One region of the Pseudoduganella sp. SL102 genome, then DNA from elsewhere that is predicted to be linked to it. Evidence: predicted binding sites of a transcription regulator. Region 1 holds the regulator's gene; each other region holds the start of a gene.
What was found. The regulator sigma-54, encoded in region 1, starts transcription at its own class of promoters, with help from an activator protein. The targets are predictions, from matches to a motif close to TGGCANGNAANCTGCTTT.
Positions count from the first base shown of each region.

Region 2: a site for sigma-54 is predicted at 3,954-3,971, ahead of OU994_RS12505 (PEP-CTERM sorting domain-containing protein). Genes of this name have one in related genera too.
Region 3: a site for sigma-54 is predicted at 2,423-2,440, ahead of OU994_RS27560 (formate/nitrite transporter family protein). Genes of this name have one in related genera too.

Region 1 covers NZ_CP115554.1:977,647-983,156, reverse strand. Annotated here, with positions in the region: gene OU994_RS04185 (amidohydrolase family protein) at 1-856, opposite strand, end outside; gene OU994_RS04180 (enoyl-CoA hydratase/isomerase family protein) at 864-1,946, opposite strand; gene hpf (ribosome hibernation-promoting factor, HPF/YfiA family) at 2,118-2,474, opposite strand; gene OU994_RS04170 (RNA polymerase factor sigma-54) at 2,615-4,090, opposite strand; gene lptB (LPS export ABC transporter ATP-binding protein) at 4,129-4,890, opposite strand; gene lptA (lipopolysaccharide transport periplasmic protein LptA) at 4,891-5,481, opposite strand.
Region 2 covers NZ_CP115554.1:2,921,563-2,927,072, forward strand. Annotated here, with positions in the region: gene OU994_RS12490 (EAL domain-containing protein) at 1-2,095, shown strand, start outside; gene OU994_RS12495 (MFS transporter) at 2,092-3,279, opposite strand; gene OU994_RS12500 (helix-turn-helix domain-containing protein) at 3,364-3,819, shown strand; gene OU994_RS12505 (PEP-CTERM sorting domain-containing protein) at 4,005-4,559, shown strand; gene OU994_RS12510 (thioredoxin family protein) at 4,647-5,069, opposite strand; gene tsaB (tRNA (adenosine(37)-N6)-threonylcarbamoyltransferase complex dimerization subunit type 1 TsaB) at 5,154-5,510, shown strand, end outside.
Region 3 covers NZ_CP115554.1:6,504,021-6,509,530, forward strand. Annotated here, with positions in the region: gene OU994_RS27555 (bifunctional protein-serine/threonine kinase/phosphatase) at 1-1,417, opposite strand, end outside; gene OU994_RS27560 (formate/nitrite transporter family protein) at 1,549-2,361, opposite strand; gene OU994_RS27565 (CHASE domain-containing protein) at 2,711-4,990, opposite strand; gene OU994_RS27570 (hypothetical protein) at 5,258-5,510, opposite strand, start outside.

The DNA.
Region 1 (5,510 bases):
GCTTCGCCAGCTGTTCCCGCTGGGGCGGGGTGATCTCCGGATTGGTCATCGTGGCAGCGTCGAACCACAGGCGTTTCGTGCGGGGATCGCGCGCTGCCACGGCGTCGGCCAGCACGCCCAGCGCTTCATCGGACGGCGGATCGCCGTAGCCGGGGCCGGTACCGGCCAGGTGCGCGACCTGCACCGTCACGTCCGGCGCGGCAGGCAACAGCTGCTCGAGGAAAATGCGCGCCTGCGCGGCGCCGTACGGACGGCGCTTGGAAATGGACGCCCGCATGTGCACGGCGATCGCCATTTTTTTCGCATTCGCCGCGGCGAATACCTGCCGCAGCCGCGCCACGTGTTCTGGCAACTCCAGCTGCACGTCCGAATTCCCGAAATGCAGTTTCAAGCCATGCTTCAGGTCGGGCAGCGCGGCGCAGCGCTCCAGTTCTTCCAGCGCATAGTCCTTCAGCGGGTTGATGCTGCAGAAAGCCAGCAGCCGGCCAGGATACAGCGCGGCCTGGGCGCCATTGAAGTCGTTCTCGGCGCGCACCTTCGCAAGCTCGTCCTCGATCTTGCGCGCCGGGCTTCCCCATACATAGGCGACGGACAGCAGCACGGCACGCCGGATGCCGGCGGTATCGAGCAGCGCAACCAGATCCTTCGCCGTGATCACCGAAGGCCCGCCGGCGCCGGTATCGAGCAGCCGCGCCATCGCCGGGCTGAACAGGTGCTGGTGGTGGTCCACCAGCGGAGCGTCCGCCGGCGGCGCCACGGCCTGCGGTGCGGCAACCGGTGCATCATGGGCCCATGCGGGCAGCGCAAGCACAGTGGCGGCGGCGGCAGGCAAAGCAAGGAAATCACGGCGTTTCATGGCAGGCTCACAGGTGGCGCAACGGATGGGCCCATGCGGGCCATGCGGGCTCGAAGAAGCGGGCCACGGTGTCATCGCTTACCTCCTCGAGCGATGGCGGATTCCAGCGGGGCGCATGGTCCTTGTCGATCGCCAGCGCACGCACGCCTTCGATGACTTCGCCATGTTCGAACGCACGGCGCACCAGGTTGCGCTCCATGCGCAGGCAATCGGCGATCCCCATCGTGGCGCCACGCCGCAGCATCTCGGCTGTCACGCACTGCATCAACGGGGAACGCCGCGCGATCGCGGCCAGTGCGTTCTGCGCGAACGGATGATCGTCGCGGCGCAGCGAAGCAACGATGCCGGCCACCGAGCGGTGCGCGAAATGGTCGTCGATCAGCGCACGGTGCGCCTGCAGCTCCGACGGCCCCGCCTCGCCGCGCAGCGGCCGGGCGAACATGGCGACCGCTTCGCGCAGCCCGGCACCCGCCGTGGAGCCGACCAGGTCGGCCAGCAGCGGCAGCTCGGCGGCAGGAACATAATGGTCGGCCAGCCCGCAGTACAGCGCATCGGCGGCGCCGATCGCCAGCGCCGTCAGCGCGAGATAAAGGCCCAGCTTGCCGGGCGCGCGCGACAGGAAATAACTGCCGCCCACGTCCGGGAACAGCCCGATGTTCACCTCGGGCATCGCCAGCCGGGTGCGGTCGGTTACCACGCGCACGCCGCATTGCGGGCCGCCCTGCGCAATGCCCATGCCGCCGCCCATCACCACGCCATCCATCATGGCCACGTACGGCTTCGGGAAGCAGTGCACCAGGTAGTTCAGCGCATATTCCTCGGTGAAGAAATCCTCGACCTGGGCGCTGCCGCCCTGCGGAGTGGCACGGCCGGCGGCATGGAAGAAGCGGATGTCGCCGCCGGCGCACAGCGCCTTGTCGGTGCTGCTGCGGATGACTACGGCCGCGATGTCATCGTCGTCGCGCCAGGCCAGCAACGCGCCGGTGATCGCCCGGATCATGTCGAGTGACAGCGAGTTCAATGTCCTGGGCCGGTCGAGCGTGATGAAGCCGGTGCCGTTACGCACCTTGGTATGGACGTGGTCGGTCATGGTGTCTCGCATCGTTGTCGTTATTGGCCTCATTCTAGCCATGGATGCGGCGTGTGTGGCGTAAACCTTGGACCCGGACGTAACAAAGGGCGCATCGCGCGCCCTTCTGTTGTAGCGGTTGCAGCGGTAGCAGAACTGGAGCAGTTCTGCCACCGCGCCCTGCGTCCGTCGTTATGCGGGCGATGCGGGGATCTCGGCCTCGCTCAGGTGCTTGATGGTTTCGTGGTTGTGGTTCTGCACTTTATCCTTGTGCTTCATGACCTGGCGGTCCAGCTTGTCGATCAGCGTATCGATGGCCGCATACAGATCCTGGGCGACGCTTTCAACGAATACGGTCTTGCCCGACATGCGCAGATTAATTTCGGCTTTCTGTCTTTTCTCTTTCTCGGTGAGATTATCTACACTCAGGATCACACTTACATCGATCAGCTGATCGAAATGGCGTCTAACGCGTTCCAGCTTGTTCTGCACATACTCGCGAATGGCAGGGGTAACGTCGATATGGTGTCCACTGATGGTCAGATTCATACACACACTCCTAAAGAAGATATAACAGGTTCGTGCGTTATCCGCCAAAACAGGCAAGGCGGCGCAGAGGAACCCAAGCACTACCAGGATTTGCCGCAAGGGCTTGCAAAGGGGTTTGCAAATGCGCTTGCAACGAACTGCTATAGCGATTTGCGGAGGCTGACCGGGGGGATTTTCAATGCTTCGCGATATTTGGCAACAGTGCGTCGCGCAATCACCATGCCTTGTTCACCCAGCATGTCCGCAATCTTACTGTCGGATAAAGGGTTCTTCGGGTCTTCGGCTCCTGTGAATTGCACGATCAGCGCCCGGATCGCAGTCGAGGATGCTTCCCCGCCAGCTTCGGTTGCAACGTGGCTGCCAAAAAAGTACTTCAACTCAAACATGCCATGCGGCGTCAGCATATATTTTTGAGTTGTTACCCGAGAGATAGTACTCTCGTGTAGACCCAGTGTATCAGCTATTTCACGCAACACAAGGGGTCTCATTGCCACCGCGCCATGCGAGAAAAAGTTCTTCTGCCGTTCGACGATGGCCTGGGCCACGCGGAGGATCGTGTCGAAGCGCTGGCGCATATTCTTGATCAGCCACTTTGCTTCTTGCAGCTGTGCATTCATCTGCGTCTCGCCCTTGCCCTGCTTGAGCAGGCTGGCGTACAGCGCATTGACACGCAGGCGGGGCATCACGTCGTTGTTCAACGTGACGATCCAGCCGTTGCGCCCCCGCTTTACCACCACATCCGGTACCACGTAGTCTGACACGTCGGCCGCGAAGGCGGCGCCCGGATGCGGGTTGCATTGGCGGATCACGGCCTGTGCTTCACGCAGGTCTTCGTCGTCGCAGTCGAGCGCCTTCTTGAGCTTGTTGAAGTCGCGCTGGGCAAACCACTGCAAGTGTTTTTCAACGATGCACAGCGCCATGCGCCGCGTTACCAGCGGCACGCCGGGCATGCGCCGGATCTGCAGCGCCAGGCACTCGGAAGCGTTGCGCGCGCCAATGCCCGGCGGGTCGAAGCTCTGCAGCAGGTTGAGCGCGGTGCGCAATTCTCCGATCTCGATTTCCAGCTCTTCCGGCATGCGCTCGTGGATCTCTTCCAGGCTTTCCTCGAGGTAGCCGTTATCGTCGAGCGCATCGATGATCAGTTCCACCAGGCCCCGGTCGCGCGCCTCCAGCACGGTCACGCGCATCTGCTCCATCAGGTGCTCGCGCAGGCTGCGGTGGCTGGCTTCCAGCTGGGGGCGGGCATCGTCGTCGTCCGGCCCCTTGCCGCTGCCGGCGCTGCTCCAGTCGGTATCGCCGGTGCCGGCATCGAGGCCTACGCCCTCGCCGCCATCGAACGGCTCGGGTTCCGGCGCGGCGGGCGCATCCTGCGGCGGCCCGCCTTCCGGTGGCGCCTCGCCGGCCCCTTGCGTCGTGTTGATCGCGCCATCGGCCAGCAAGCGCACCGAGCGGTCGAGAGGATCGTCGAGCCGCTCCAGCAGCGGGTTATCGGTCAGCAGCTGTTCCAGTTCCTGGTGCAGCTCCAGCGTGGACAATTGCAGCAGCCGGATCGACTGCTGCAGTTGCGGCGTCAGCGCGAGGTGCTGGGAAGTGCGCAGTTGCAAGGACTGTTTCATGGCTGATTAGGAGCTGGTTGAGGTCTGGTCAAGGCCGCTCACATGCGGAAATGTTCACCCAGATAGACACGACGTACGGACTCGTCGGCGATGATGTCGTCGGGCCGGCCGGAAGCCAGCACACTGCCCTGGTTGATGATATACGCCCGGTCGCAGATGCCCAGCGTTTCCCGCACGTTGTGATCCGTGATCAATACGCCGATGCTGCGCTCCTTCAGGAAACGCACGATGCGCTGGATCTCGATCACGGCGATCGGGTCGACGCCGGCAAACGGCTCGTCCAGCAGCACGAAGCGGGGATTGGTTGCCAGCGCGCGGGCGATCTCCACCCGGCGCCGTTCACCGCCGGACAGCGACAGCGCCGTGTTCTCGCGCAGCTTCTCGATCTGCAGGTCGGCCAGCAGCGCGTTCAGCCGCTCGTCGATCTCCGCCCTGGTGAGCGCCTTGCCGTTTACCTTCTGGATCTCCAGCACGGCACGGATGTTTTCTTCCACGGTCAGCTTGCGGAACACCGACGCCTCCTGCGGCAGGTACGACAGGCCGAGGGTGGCACGCTTGTGGATCGGCAGGGTGGAAATGTCGGTGCCATCGAGGTCGATGGTGCCGGCATCGGACGCCACCAGGCCCACGATCATGTAGAACGACGTGGTCTTGCCGGCACCGTTCGGCCCCAGCAGGCCGACCACTTCGCCGCATGCCACCTGCAACGACACGTCATGCACCACCTGGCGCTTGCCATAGCTCTTTTGCAGGCCGCGCACGATCAGCGTGCTGCTGCAATTTTCCTGCGCCTGCGCCATTTAATTCCCCGCTGCCGGCGCGGCCGGCGATTGGGTGGCGGAAGGCGCCGGGCTCGGCGGCGCGGTGCGCTTGGGCTGGATCACCATCGTGCCGCGGCCGGCACCCGGCTTGTCGGCCCCGGTGCTGGTATTGCGCACGCTGAAGAACTCGCGGCGGCTGTCGTAGGAAATGAATTCGCCCTCCACCTCGTCGCTCGGCTTGTTGCCTTCCAGGCGACGGATCTTGGCCTTCGAATACATCTTCACCAGCTCGGCCTTTTCATCGTATTCGATGCGGTCGGCCTCGCCTTCCATCCACTGGTCGCCCTCGCCGTCGCGCTTCTGGCGGAACGCGACCTTCTTGCCGCCGCCGGTCAGCGTGGCCAGCTGGTAGCCCTCCGGCGAATAGGTGACCACGGCCTTGTCGGCCTTCATCCGCAGCGTGCCGCGCGTCAGCGTCACGTCGCCGGTGAAGGTGTACACCTGCTTGACGTCGTCCGCGTCGAGGCGGCCGTAATTGATCTCGGTAGGCTTGTACGAATCGGCCTTCTCGGCGGCGGCATAGCCCGCCGCGCCCAGCAGCACGAGGGCCGCCATCATGAGTTTCTTCATCTTCGATTCCTGTACGCTGTTCGTCTCGA
Region 2 (5,510 bases), 1.9 Mb from region 1:
CGGCGGCGCGCCATGGGTCGATGGCATCCTGTCCGATATCAGCGAGCGCAAGCACAACGAGATGCGCATCGAAGCGCTGCTGGCCGAGCAGGGCGCGATCCTGGACAACGTGATGTTCGGCGTGATGTTCGTACGCCACCGCACCATCCTGTCGGTGAACCGCCGCTGCGAGGAACTGTTCGGCTACGAGCCGGGCGACATGGTCGGCAAGTCGACCTCCATCGTGTTCCCCACCGCCTTCGATTTCGAAGCGGCCGGCGCGCGCCAGTACCCCACGCTGGGCCAGGGCGAGTACTTCAGCGAGGAGCGCAGCTACCGCCGGCGCGACGGCACGCTGTTCTGGTGCATGGTCAGCGGCTGCGCGATCGACCAGAACCGCCCGAACGATGGCAGCATCTGGGTGTATGCCGATATCACGGCGCGCAAGGAGGCCGAAGAGAAGCTGCGCCTGTCGGCCACCGTGCTCGAACATATCGCCGATGGCGTGGTGGTGATCGGCGGGGACGGCCGCATCGTCGCCGTCAATCCCGCTTTCACGCAGATCACCGGCTTTACCGAAGCCGAGGCGCTGGGCCGCGACCTGAGCCTGACCCGGTCGGCGCGCCACGACGCGGCATTCCACCAGCAACTGTGGGCGGAGCTGGTCGACACGGGGTGCTGGCAGGGCGAGCTGTGGGCGCTGCGCAAGGGCGGCGAGCAATTCCTGCAATCGCTGACCATCACCGCGGTGCGCGACGCGCAGGGCGTGGCCACGCATTACGCGGGGGTGTTCAGCGATATCACGCTGGTCAAGGAAAACGAGGAAAAGCTCGATCACCTGGCCCACCACGATTCGCTCACCGAACTGCCGAACCGCCTGCTGTTCAACGACCGGCTCCAGCACGCCCTGGACCGAGCACAGCGCTCGGCCGAGCAGCTGGCGCTGCTGTTCATCGACCTGGACCGCTTCAAGAACGTCAACGACACGCTGGGCCACCACATCGGCGACGAACTGCTCAAGCAGGTGGCCGCCGCGCTGTCGCACCGCCTGCGCGACGGCGACACGCTGGCGCGCCTGGGCGGCGATGAATTCGTGGTGCTGCTCGAAGGGGTCGCCGGAGAGTATGCCGTCACGCTGGTGGCGGAAAAGCTGGTGGCGATGTTCGAGCAGCCATTCCTGGTGGCCGGCCACGAGCTGTTCGTCACGTGCAGCATCGGCATCAGCCTGTATCCGCACGACAGCACCGACCGGAATGTGCTGATCAGGAATGCCGACGTGGCGATGTACCAGGCCAAGGCGCGCGGCCGCAACGGCTACCGCTTCTATGCGCCGTCGATGACGGGCGAGGGCGTCGAGCGCCTGCGCCTGGAAACCTGGCTGCGCCGCTCGCTGGAAAAGGACGAGATGTTCCTGAACTACCAGCCGCAGGTGGAAATCGACACCGGCCGGCTGATCGGCGTGGAAGCGCTGGTGCGTTGGAACCACCCGGAACTGGGCCTGGTGCCGCCGGTGCGCTTCATTCCCCTGGCCGAGGATTCCGGCTTCATCAGCCAGCTGGGCGAGTGGGTGCTGGCGCAGGCCTGCCGGCAGATGGTGCGCTGGGAAGCCGCCGGCCTGGTGGTGCCGAAGATCGCCGTTAACCTGTCGGTGCGCCAGTTCGAGCGGGGCACGATCGTGCGCACCGTCGGCGACATCCTGCGTGAGACGGGCCTGGCGCCGCACCGGCTGCAGCTGGAAGTGACGGAGTCGTTGATCATGAACACGGGCGACGCGCTGCAGTACATCAACGGCCTGCACGCGCTCGGCGTGAGCCTGGCGATCGACGACTTCGGCACCGGCTATTCGTCGCTGGCGTACCTGAAGCAGATGCCGGTGCAGACGCTGAAGATCGACCGCTCGTTCATCAAGGATATCCACGAAGATGCCAACGACGAAGCGATCGCGATCGCCATCATCCAGCTCGGCAAGAGCATGAACCTGTCGGTGATCGCCGAAGGCGTCGAGACGGACGAGCAGGCCGCCTTCCTGCTGCGCCACGGCTGCAAGCAGGCGCAGGGTTATTTCTACAGCCGGCCGGTGATGCCGGACGACCTGCTGCACCGCTGGCTGCCCTAGCGAACTGCGGATTCATTCATGACGGCAGGCTCCCGCGCGGCGGCAAGCCAGAACAGCAGCGCCGCGACACTGACGCCGGCGCCGAGCAGGCACACCAGCCGCCAGCCGCCGGCCGCATGCGTGGCGGTGGCGGCCAGCGCGCCGGCGCCGCTGCCGGCCGCATAGAACAGCATGTAGCAGCCGATCATCCGGCTGGGCGCCACGCCGGTGCGCAGGATCAGGCTCTGGTTGGTCACGTGCAGCGCCTGCACCGCCAGGTCGAGCGCGACGATGCCGGCAGCCAGCGCCACCAGCGATGCGGGCGTGAAGGCCAGCGGCAGCCATGCCGCGCACAGCAGCAAGAGCGCCGCGCCGGTGGTGCGGTCGCCGTGGCCGCGATCGGCCAGGCGGCCCGCGCGCATGGCGCCCAGCGCACCGATCAATCCCACCAGCCCGAACGCGCCGATCGCGGTGTGGGGCAGCGCGTGGGGCGGGCCGGCCAGTTCCAGTGCCAGGGCGCTCCAGAAGATGTTGAACACCGCGAACATCAGCAGCGCGATGATGCCGCGCTGGCGCAGGACCCGGTCGCTGCGCAACAGCGCCGCCATCGAGCCGATCAGCTGCCGGTATGGCAATGGCCGGGATGGCGGCGGCACGGCCGGCAGCGCGCGCCACAGCACGGCGGCCAGCAGCACCGTCGCCGCGGCGGATACCGCATACACGGTGCGCCAGCCCGCCAGGTCGGCGATCGCGCCGGCCACCACGCGCGCGCCCAGCAGCCCGAGTACCACGCCACCCTGTACGGCACCGACGACGCGGCCACGCTCGGCGTCCGCCGCGCTGGCCGCCACGCAGGCGATCAGGCCCTGCGTCATGGCCGTGCCCAGCAAGCCCGCCAGCAGCATCGCCGCCAGCAGCGGCCCGGGGCGCTGCGCCGCCCAGATGCCGGCCAGCGCGAGGGCCAGCGCGCCGAGCTGCGCCATCAACAGGCGGCGCCGGTCGAAGCGGTCGCCCAGCGGCACGAGGAACAGCAGCGCGAGCACGCTGCCCGCCTGCGTGGCCGTGACGATGGCGCCGGCCGCCGCGCGGTCGAGCGCCAGGTCGGCGGCGATCAGGTCGAGCAGCGGTTGCGCGTAGTAGACATTGGCGACGCACAGGGCGGCCGATGCCGCGAGCAGCGCCAGGCGGGCGGTGGAAAAAGACATGGCACCTCCAAAGTGGTTGCAAAATAAAACTGGTTGAAGCGTACGCGTTGTAGTTTTAAAATGCAACCACTGGAGGGGGTGGCAATGGCGAGGAAGCACAATGAGCGGGCGGAGCCGTGCCCCGTGGCACGCGGCGTGGACCTGGTCGGCGACCGGTGGGCATTGCTGATCGTGCGGGACGCGTTCGACGGCGTGCGCCGCTTCGGCGATTTCCAGCGCGGCCTCGGCGTGGCGCGCAATATCCTGGCCGACCGGCTGCGCATGCTGGTGGAGGAAGGTATCCTCGCCAGCCAGCCGGCATCGGATGGTTCGGCATACCAGGAATATGTGCTGACCGCGAAGGGCCAGGACCTGTTTCCCGTGATCGTCGCGCTGCGCCGGTGGGGCGAGCGCCACCTGTTCGCGCCCGGCGAGCCGCATTCCGTGCTGGTGCGGCGCGATACCGGCGAGCCGGTGGGGGAGCTGGCACTGCGCGCGGCGGACGGCGTGGCATTGTCGGCGACCGACACGTACGTCAGGAAAGTGGCGCCCGGGGCGTGAAGCCGGCGGAACACGCCTGCTCATGCGCGGCGCTTGCCCTGACAGCGCGTGCGGCAAGGCAGCGTGTGTCGAATTTCTTTACATCCGCGTCGCGTTTCAGCGATAGGTCTTTGAAATCAATCAAGCTGAAATGCTGGCATGCGTGTTGCTCGTTCTTTCCCTTGTCCAATCTCAAGGGGAATCCCATGCATGTATTCACGAAGCTGTCCCGCGCCGCCCGGCTGCTGGCATTCGCTGCCCTGATCGGCACCTCGGCCGGCACTGCCCAGGCGTCCGTGATCTGGACACTGAACAATTTCAACTTTACGGATGGTGCCACGGCCTCGGGGACGTTCACCTGGGAGGAGACCACGAACCGGGTCACCGCCTGGAACATCGCCACGACGACGGGCCTGTTCTTCGGCAATACCTACACCAGCGACGATCCCTTGGGATTGACGACGGTCGACACGAATTTTCAGATGATCACCTTCTGGACAGGCAACTGGAACCTGCGCCTGGGCCTTGCCAGCCTAGATGCGCTCGACACGCCGGCGGCGCACCAGGAACTGTTTTCGCAGGAACCGCTCTTTACCGGACAGCACGGCTACCTCGAGTGCGCGAACTGTGCGCCGTACCGCTTCGGCGAGGCGGGCGCCTGGCTGTCGGCCGCCGTGGTGCAGGTTCCCGAACCGTCCGCGCTGGCGTTGAGCGCGCTGGCGCTGGTCATCATGGTGGCGGTGCGTCGCAGGAGGTCATGACGGAAAGCGGCAGTGCCTCGGCCGGAGCCGGCCGCGGGTGCCGGCTGGTGCCCGGCAGGCAATGCGTCGCGCCCGGGAGGCACTGCGTCAGCCGGTGCCCATCAGCTGGCGCAGGTTGCAGGTCTTCTGCCACTGGCGGCGCTCGGCGGTGCTGCCGGCCTGGCGGTCCAGTTCCGCGTCGCTGGTGGCGGCGATCGTGTCGATCAGCCGGCTGGCCACGTTCGGGTCGGGCAGCATCGTGCCGAAGAACGCCACCGTTTCATGGTGCTGGATCAGCAGGGTAGGAAAGTTTTCCACATCGAGGTCGCCCACCAGGTCGGCGTGGTCTTCGATGTCGACCCACAGGAAATATTTTCCGGGATGGCGCGCGGCCAGTTCCTCGAAGGCGGCGCGGTAGCTGGAGCAGGTGCCGCACCAGGCGGCGCACAGGCAGGCCACGACCAGGCGGTCCTGCGCCAGCGCGGCGGCCACCTCGGCGCGGTTGTCGGCGTGTAGGGTTGTGCTGTGCATGGCCGCATTGTACAGCGTCGGCCGGGCGGCTGCCGTGCCTGCGATGGCTGGGCCGCCGCCGCCGCGCAAGGTAAAATACCGCCCATGTCCAAGTCTTCCCCCACCATCCTTGCCCTTGAAACATCCTCCGAACTGGCTTCCTGCGCGCTGCTGCACGGCGGCCGCCTGAGCTCGCGCAGCTCGGACGGCGTGCGCACGCACTCGGCCTCGCTGCTGCCCATGGTGCAGCAATTATTGGCCGAGGCAGGCATCGCCCTGGCCGATTGCGACGCGATCGCCTACGGCGCCGGGCCCGGTTCGTTTACCGGTGTGCGCACCGCCTGCGGCATTGCCCAGGGCCTCGGCTTCGGCGCCAGCCTGCCGCTGGTGCCGGTGGTGACGCTCGACGCCATGGCGCTGGCCTGCCACGAGCGCCACGGCGCCGCCGATGTGCTGGCGGTG
Region 3 (5,510 bases), 1.9 Mb from region 1:
CGGTGAGCATGTGGTAGGCCAGCACGCCCAGGGAAAACACGTCGGAACGCACGGTGCCCTGCTCGCCCAGGAAGTACTCCGGAGCGGCATACAGCGCCGCGCCGGCCAGCGTGAAGCCGGGCACCTCGGGCGCCATCTCCAGCACGCCGGCCACGCTGGCCGAGCCGAAGTCGATGATCTTGGCGGTGCCGCTGCGGTCGATCATCACGTTTTCGGGACGGATATCCTGGTGCAGCATTTCCAGCCGGTGGAAGGCGCGCAAGCCCTTCGCCACCTGGGCAACGATGCCGCGCGCCGCGTCCAGTTCCGGCTTGCCCCGGTCGCGCAGCCATTGTGCCAGCGTCACGCCTTCGATGTATTCGGTGACCAGGTAGACATAGCTGCGCTGCCGCTCGTGCACCACCGGTTCGCTGACATGCGGACTGACGATGCGCCGGGCGATCCATTCTTCCATCAGGAAGCGTTCCAGGTAGGCGGGGTCGCCGCGCAGGTCGATGGACGGCGTCTTGATCGCCACGGATTCGCCGCTGGCCACGTCGAGCGCCAGGTAGATGTGGCTGCGGCTGCTGCCGTGCAGCGTGCGCATGATGCGGTAGCCGTCGAATTCGCTGCGCGGTTCGAACAGCGGGGGGAATGGCAGTTCGGCCATGCGCTGCAGCAGTTCGTCCGCCGCGTGCGCCTGCAGCGTTTCCACGCGCACCAGCTGCACGGTGAGATTGTCGCCGCTGCCGTTGGCCAGCGCGCGCGCCACCAGCAGCCTTGCCGCTTCGTTCAGGTCGGCCCCGGACGACAGTGCCTCGCTCACTTCGGCCGCGGACACGTATTCGTGCACGCCGTCGCTGGCCAGCATGAACAGGTCGCCCGGCCGCACTTCCACCGCGCGGTAATCGATCTCGAGGTGCGCGTCGACGCCCAGCGCGCGCGCCAGGTAGCTCTGCCCGGGCGACACCCACACGCGATGGTCCGTCGTCAGCGGCTCCAGCGCGCACCCTTGCGGACCCGCATGCACGCGGCTGATGCGCGTATCGCCGATGTGGAACAGGTGCGCGGTGTTCGACTTGATCACCATCGCCGACAGCGTGCACACGTAGCCGCGGTCCTTGTCGTAGCGCCCCTGGCCCTGCTGGGTCTGGGCATACAGCCAGGAGTTGGTGGCCGCCAGCACGCGCTCGACGGACGTCTTCACCGACCAGGCATCGGAGGTGCAGTAGTAATCCTCGAGGAAGGCGGCCACCGCCGTTTCGCTGGCGATGTGGCTGACATCGCTGCTGCCGATGCCGTCGGCCACCGCCAGCGCGGCGCCCTTGACCGACAGCTGCGGCTCGTGCGGCACATAGCTGCCGTGGAAGTCCTGGTTGACGGCCTTGCGGCCGGCATCCGTGTGCTGGCCGATGGACAGCGTCAGTCGGGTGGGCATGGTAAGAGAAGGATGCCGGCCGCGCGGGCGGCCGGCATCCTGGGTCGACGATGCAGGCGGCTGGCTTGCATTCAGTTGGAGTGACCTCGGTTGAATTTACCTCGGCTGGCTTTGCCTCAGTTGCATTTACCTTAGTTGAATTTCCGTTTTGCGCCGGTGCGCACGTGCGTGGAGTACAGCGTGAGGCCGGTGAAGGCCAGGCCGCCCACCAGGTTGCCCAGCACGGTCGGGATCTCGTTCCAGATCAGGTAATCCATCACCGTAAAATTACCGCCCATCATCATGCCGAACGGGAACAGGAACATGTTCACCACCGAGTGCTCGAAGGCCATGAAGAAGAACAGCATGATCGGCATCCACATCGCCAGCACCTTGCCGCCCACGGTGGTCGAGACCATCGCGCCGACCACGCCCATCGATACCATCCAGTTGCACAGCATGCCGCGGATGAACAGGGTCAGCATGCCGGCCGCGCCGTAGGCGGCGTAGCCGGTGGTCCGGTTTTCGCCGATGTGGGCCACGGTCTGGGCGATCTTGCCGCCATCGGTGTTGAAGCCGAAGGTGAACATGTAGGCCATCAGCACGGCCACCGTGAAGGCGCCCAGGAAATTGCCGAGGAAGACGATGCCCCAGTGTTTCAGGATGCGGGGGATCGTCACGCCGGGGCGGCGGTCGATCCAGGCCAGCGGCGTCAGCACGAACACGCCGGTGAGCAGGTCGAAGCCCATCAGGTACAGCATGCAGAAGCCCACGGGGAACAGCATGGCGCCGACCAGCGGGATGCCGGTGGCGACCGTGCAGCTGACGGCGAACACGGCCGCCAGCGCCAGGATCGCGCCGGCCATGTAGGCACGGATCAGCGCGTCGCGGGTGGCCATGTAGATTTTCGATTCGCCCGCGTCCACCATCTTGGTCACGAATTCGGTTGGGACCAGGTATGCCATGCTTGCTTCTCCTTAGGTTCGGTCGGTGAGCTTGCGCTCTTATGTGTGGAATACCTCAGGATGAGCAAGAAGCGGGCCAGAACCATGGGAGGGGCAGGCGGTGCTTGCCCGGCAGGGAAGGAACGCCCGGCCAGCGCCCGGGCGGCACAGGGCAAAGCGCACGAAGTTGGGCCGCCACGCCATGCGCTGGTGCGGCGCTGCACCAGCCGGGACCGCCGTGCGCGATGGCGGCGCACCGCGCCGAACAAAGTCCGTTCGGCCGCTGCCCGACGGCGGTGCGTTCCGCGGCCCTGCACGATGATCGGCCCCCATCCGGGAGCGTGCGCCTGTCCGTGGTGCGTTACGGGGCCTAGGCGGCCTGGGCCCGCGTCACCGAACGGGGCAGCGTGATCACCACGGCGGTCCCGCTGCCCGGGGTGGATTCCACGCGAATGGTGCCCTTCAGGATGCCCGTGACGATGTTGTAGACGATGTTCATGCCCAGCCCTGAACCGCCCTGCCCCATCCTGGTGGTGAAGAAGGGGTCGTAGATCTGGTGCAGCGTGCGGTCGCTCATGCCTACGCCATCGTCGGTGAAGCGCAGTTCGGCCATGTCCTCGCCGAGCGGGCGGGCGGCGATGGTGACCAGCCCATGCGGCCGGCCCTCGAAGGCGTGCAGCAGCGCGTTGTTGATCAGGTTGCTGAGCACCTGGCTCACGCTGCCCGGGTAGGAATCGAAGTCGAGGCTGTCCGGCACGTCGACCCGGGCGGCACAGCCGGCGCGGCGCAGCTGCGCGGCGAACGTGGCCAGCGTGTCGCGCACCACGTCGGCCAGGGCGAACGGGCGGCGCTGGTCGGATGCCTGGTCCACCGCCACCTGCTTGAACGAGGTGATCAGGTCGGCCGCCTTGCCGAGCGAGCCGGCGATGATGCCGCAGGCGGTCTTCGCATCGTCGAGGTGCGCTTCCAGCGCCGAGCGCCGCACGCCCGGGCCGTCCAGCTGGCGCCGGAAATCCGTCACCATGTCGCCCAGCGCGGTCGCCGTCAGCAGGCTGTTGCCGATCGGCGTATTCAGTTCATGCGCGATGCCCGCCACCAGCGCCCCCAGCGAGGCCATCTTCTCGGACGTGACCAGGGTATCCTGGGCCTGCCGCAGGCGGTCCAGCGCATCGGACAGTTCGCGGTGCGCCGCGTCCACCTGCGCCTTCTGCCGCGCCAGCTCGGCCAGGCTGTTGCCGAGCGCCGCCTCGGTGCGGCGCCGGTCGCTAATGTCGCACAGCACCCATACGCAACCCTTGTCGGGGGCCTGCCGGTCCAGCATCCGCCCGTTGACGATGCACCACATGCTGCCGCCGTCGCGCCGCGCCAGCTCCAGTTCGCGGTGCATGCGCTGGCCGCCCGGGCCGCATACGAAGGGATCCGGCCCCGCGTGCCCGTGCTGCACCAGCGTGGCCGTAGGCCGTCCCGCCAGCGCCCCGTGCGGATAGCCCAGCATCTCTTCCATGCCGCGGTTGCAGCGGATGATGCGGCCATCGGAAAACAGGCCGATGCCGACCACGGCGCTGTCCTGCAGGGCGCCCTGCTCTTCCAGCGCGGCGCGCAGCGTCTGCGCCAGCGCCCGGCGCCGCTGCAGCGTGACGAGCAGCACGCCGATGAGCGCACTGATCAGGAAGCCGCAGCCGCCGATCAGCCAGATCGTGCCCTCGTCGCGGCCGTAGCGCGCGCCATCGTAGCCGGCCACCTGCACCAGCCAGCGGCGCTGGCCCACGTTCAGCACTACCTTCGACAGCAGCCCGGGCACCGTGGTGCGTGCTTCGCGCCTGCCGCCCAGCTTTCCGGCACTGTCGAACAGCAGGCCATCGATGGCCGGCGCGAGCCCGGCATCGTCCTGCATGTAACCGGTATCGTGGATCACCACGTGCAGGTGGCCCAGCATCTGCGGATCGATCACTTCGCGCATCAGGTCCGTCATGCGGAACACGATCGCCACGAAGCCCACCAGCGCCGCGTGGCGCTGCTCCACCGTGTCGAGCAGGGCATTCTTGCGGTAGACCGGCAGGCGGGCAATGAAGCCGGGCTGGCCGCTGGCATCCTGCACCAGCGTGATGCGTTCGGTGGCCACCAGCTCGCCGGTGTCGCGCCCCAGTTCCAGCGCCCGCAGGTGGGCCGGCAGCGCCGCCAGGTCCAGCCCGAAGGCGTTTTCATTGCCGGCCATCGGTTCGTTGTAGACGATCGGGAAATGCTCGCCGCGCACGATCGTGGGATGGATGCGGTAGCCGGGATAGCCGCCCGGCAGCACGCCGGTATCGGCCCGCACGCCGGCCACGTGCCCGGCCAGCTCCGCTTCCGGCACGCGCAGCACCCACTGGATCGCCTGGAAGCCAGGGTAGCGGTCGGTCAGGCGCAGCTCGCTGACGTAGCGGTGGAAGTCGGCACGGCTGGCGGGGCCGTGCACGGCGAACGTGCCGCGGATCGCCAGCAGCGTGTCGAAATAGGTCTTGAGGCGCGCTTCGGTATCGCGCGCCACCTTGTCCGTGTCACGGCCGAAGCGGTCGGCGATCTGCCGGTCCTGCGTCTCCATCGCGAACAGGCATGCCCAGGCGGTGAGGCAGATCCCGACGGTAAAGGCCAGGTAACCTTGTGCACGCATTGCGTCCCCTGCTTGTGCTTATATTCTGCAAGCGACTATAGCATGGGGGTGGGGGCGAACAGCGTCGGGCCGGACAGCAGGGGCTGGTGTCCGGCGGCGAAAATCCTGGGAAGTGGCGCTTGCCGATATGCACCGCCGGTGGCAAGCAGATTACCGGCTGCGGATTACCGGCTGCGGATCACCGACCGCGGATCACCCCGAATGCAGGCGGGTCATCCACGGCGGCCGATCCACGGCGGGTACCGGCACTCGAAAGCGCCGGGTTGATTACTCGATCAGCGCGGGAGTACCGTCTGGAAGGAAGGCGCCAAAGCAGCGTGTGCATTCCAGGCAGAACAGGTGCGGCACCCGCACGCTCTTCTGTCGCAATACCAGCTGCAGATGGCCTTCGGCACAGACGGGGCAGGTTTCACGCATGGTGCCGCAGGTACGGATCTCGTCCGCAAGATAGGTGTCGTCGTAGCGCACCCCGTCGACTACGGTCTGGGGGTCGAGTTGCACGAGGTACAAATGGGCAGCG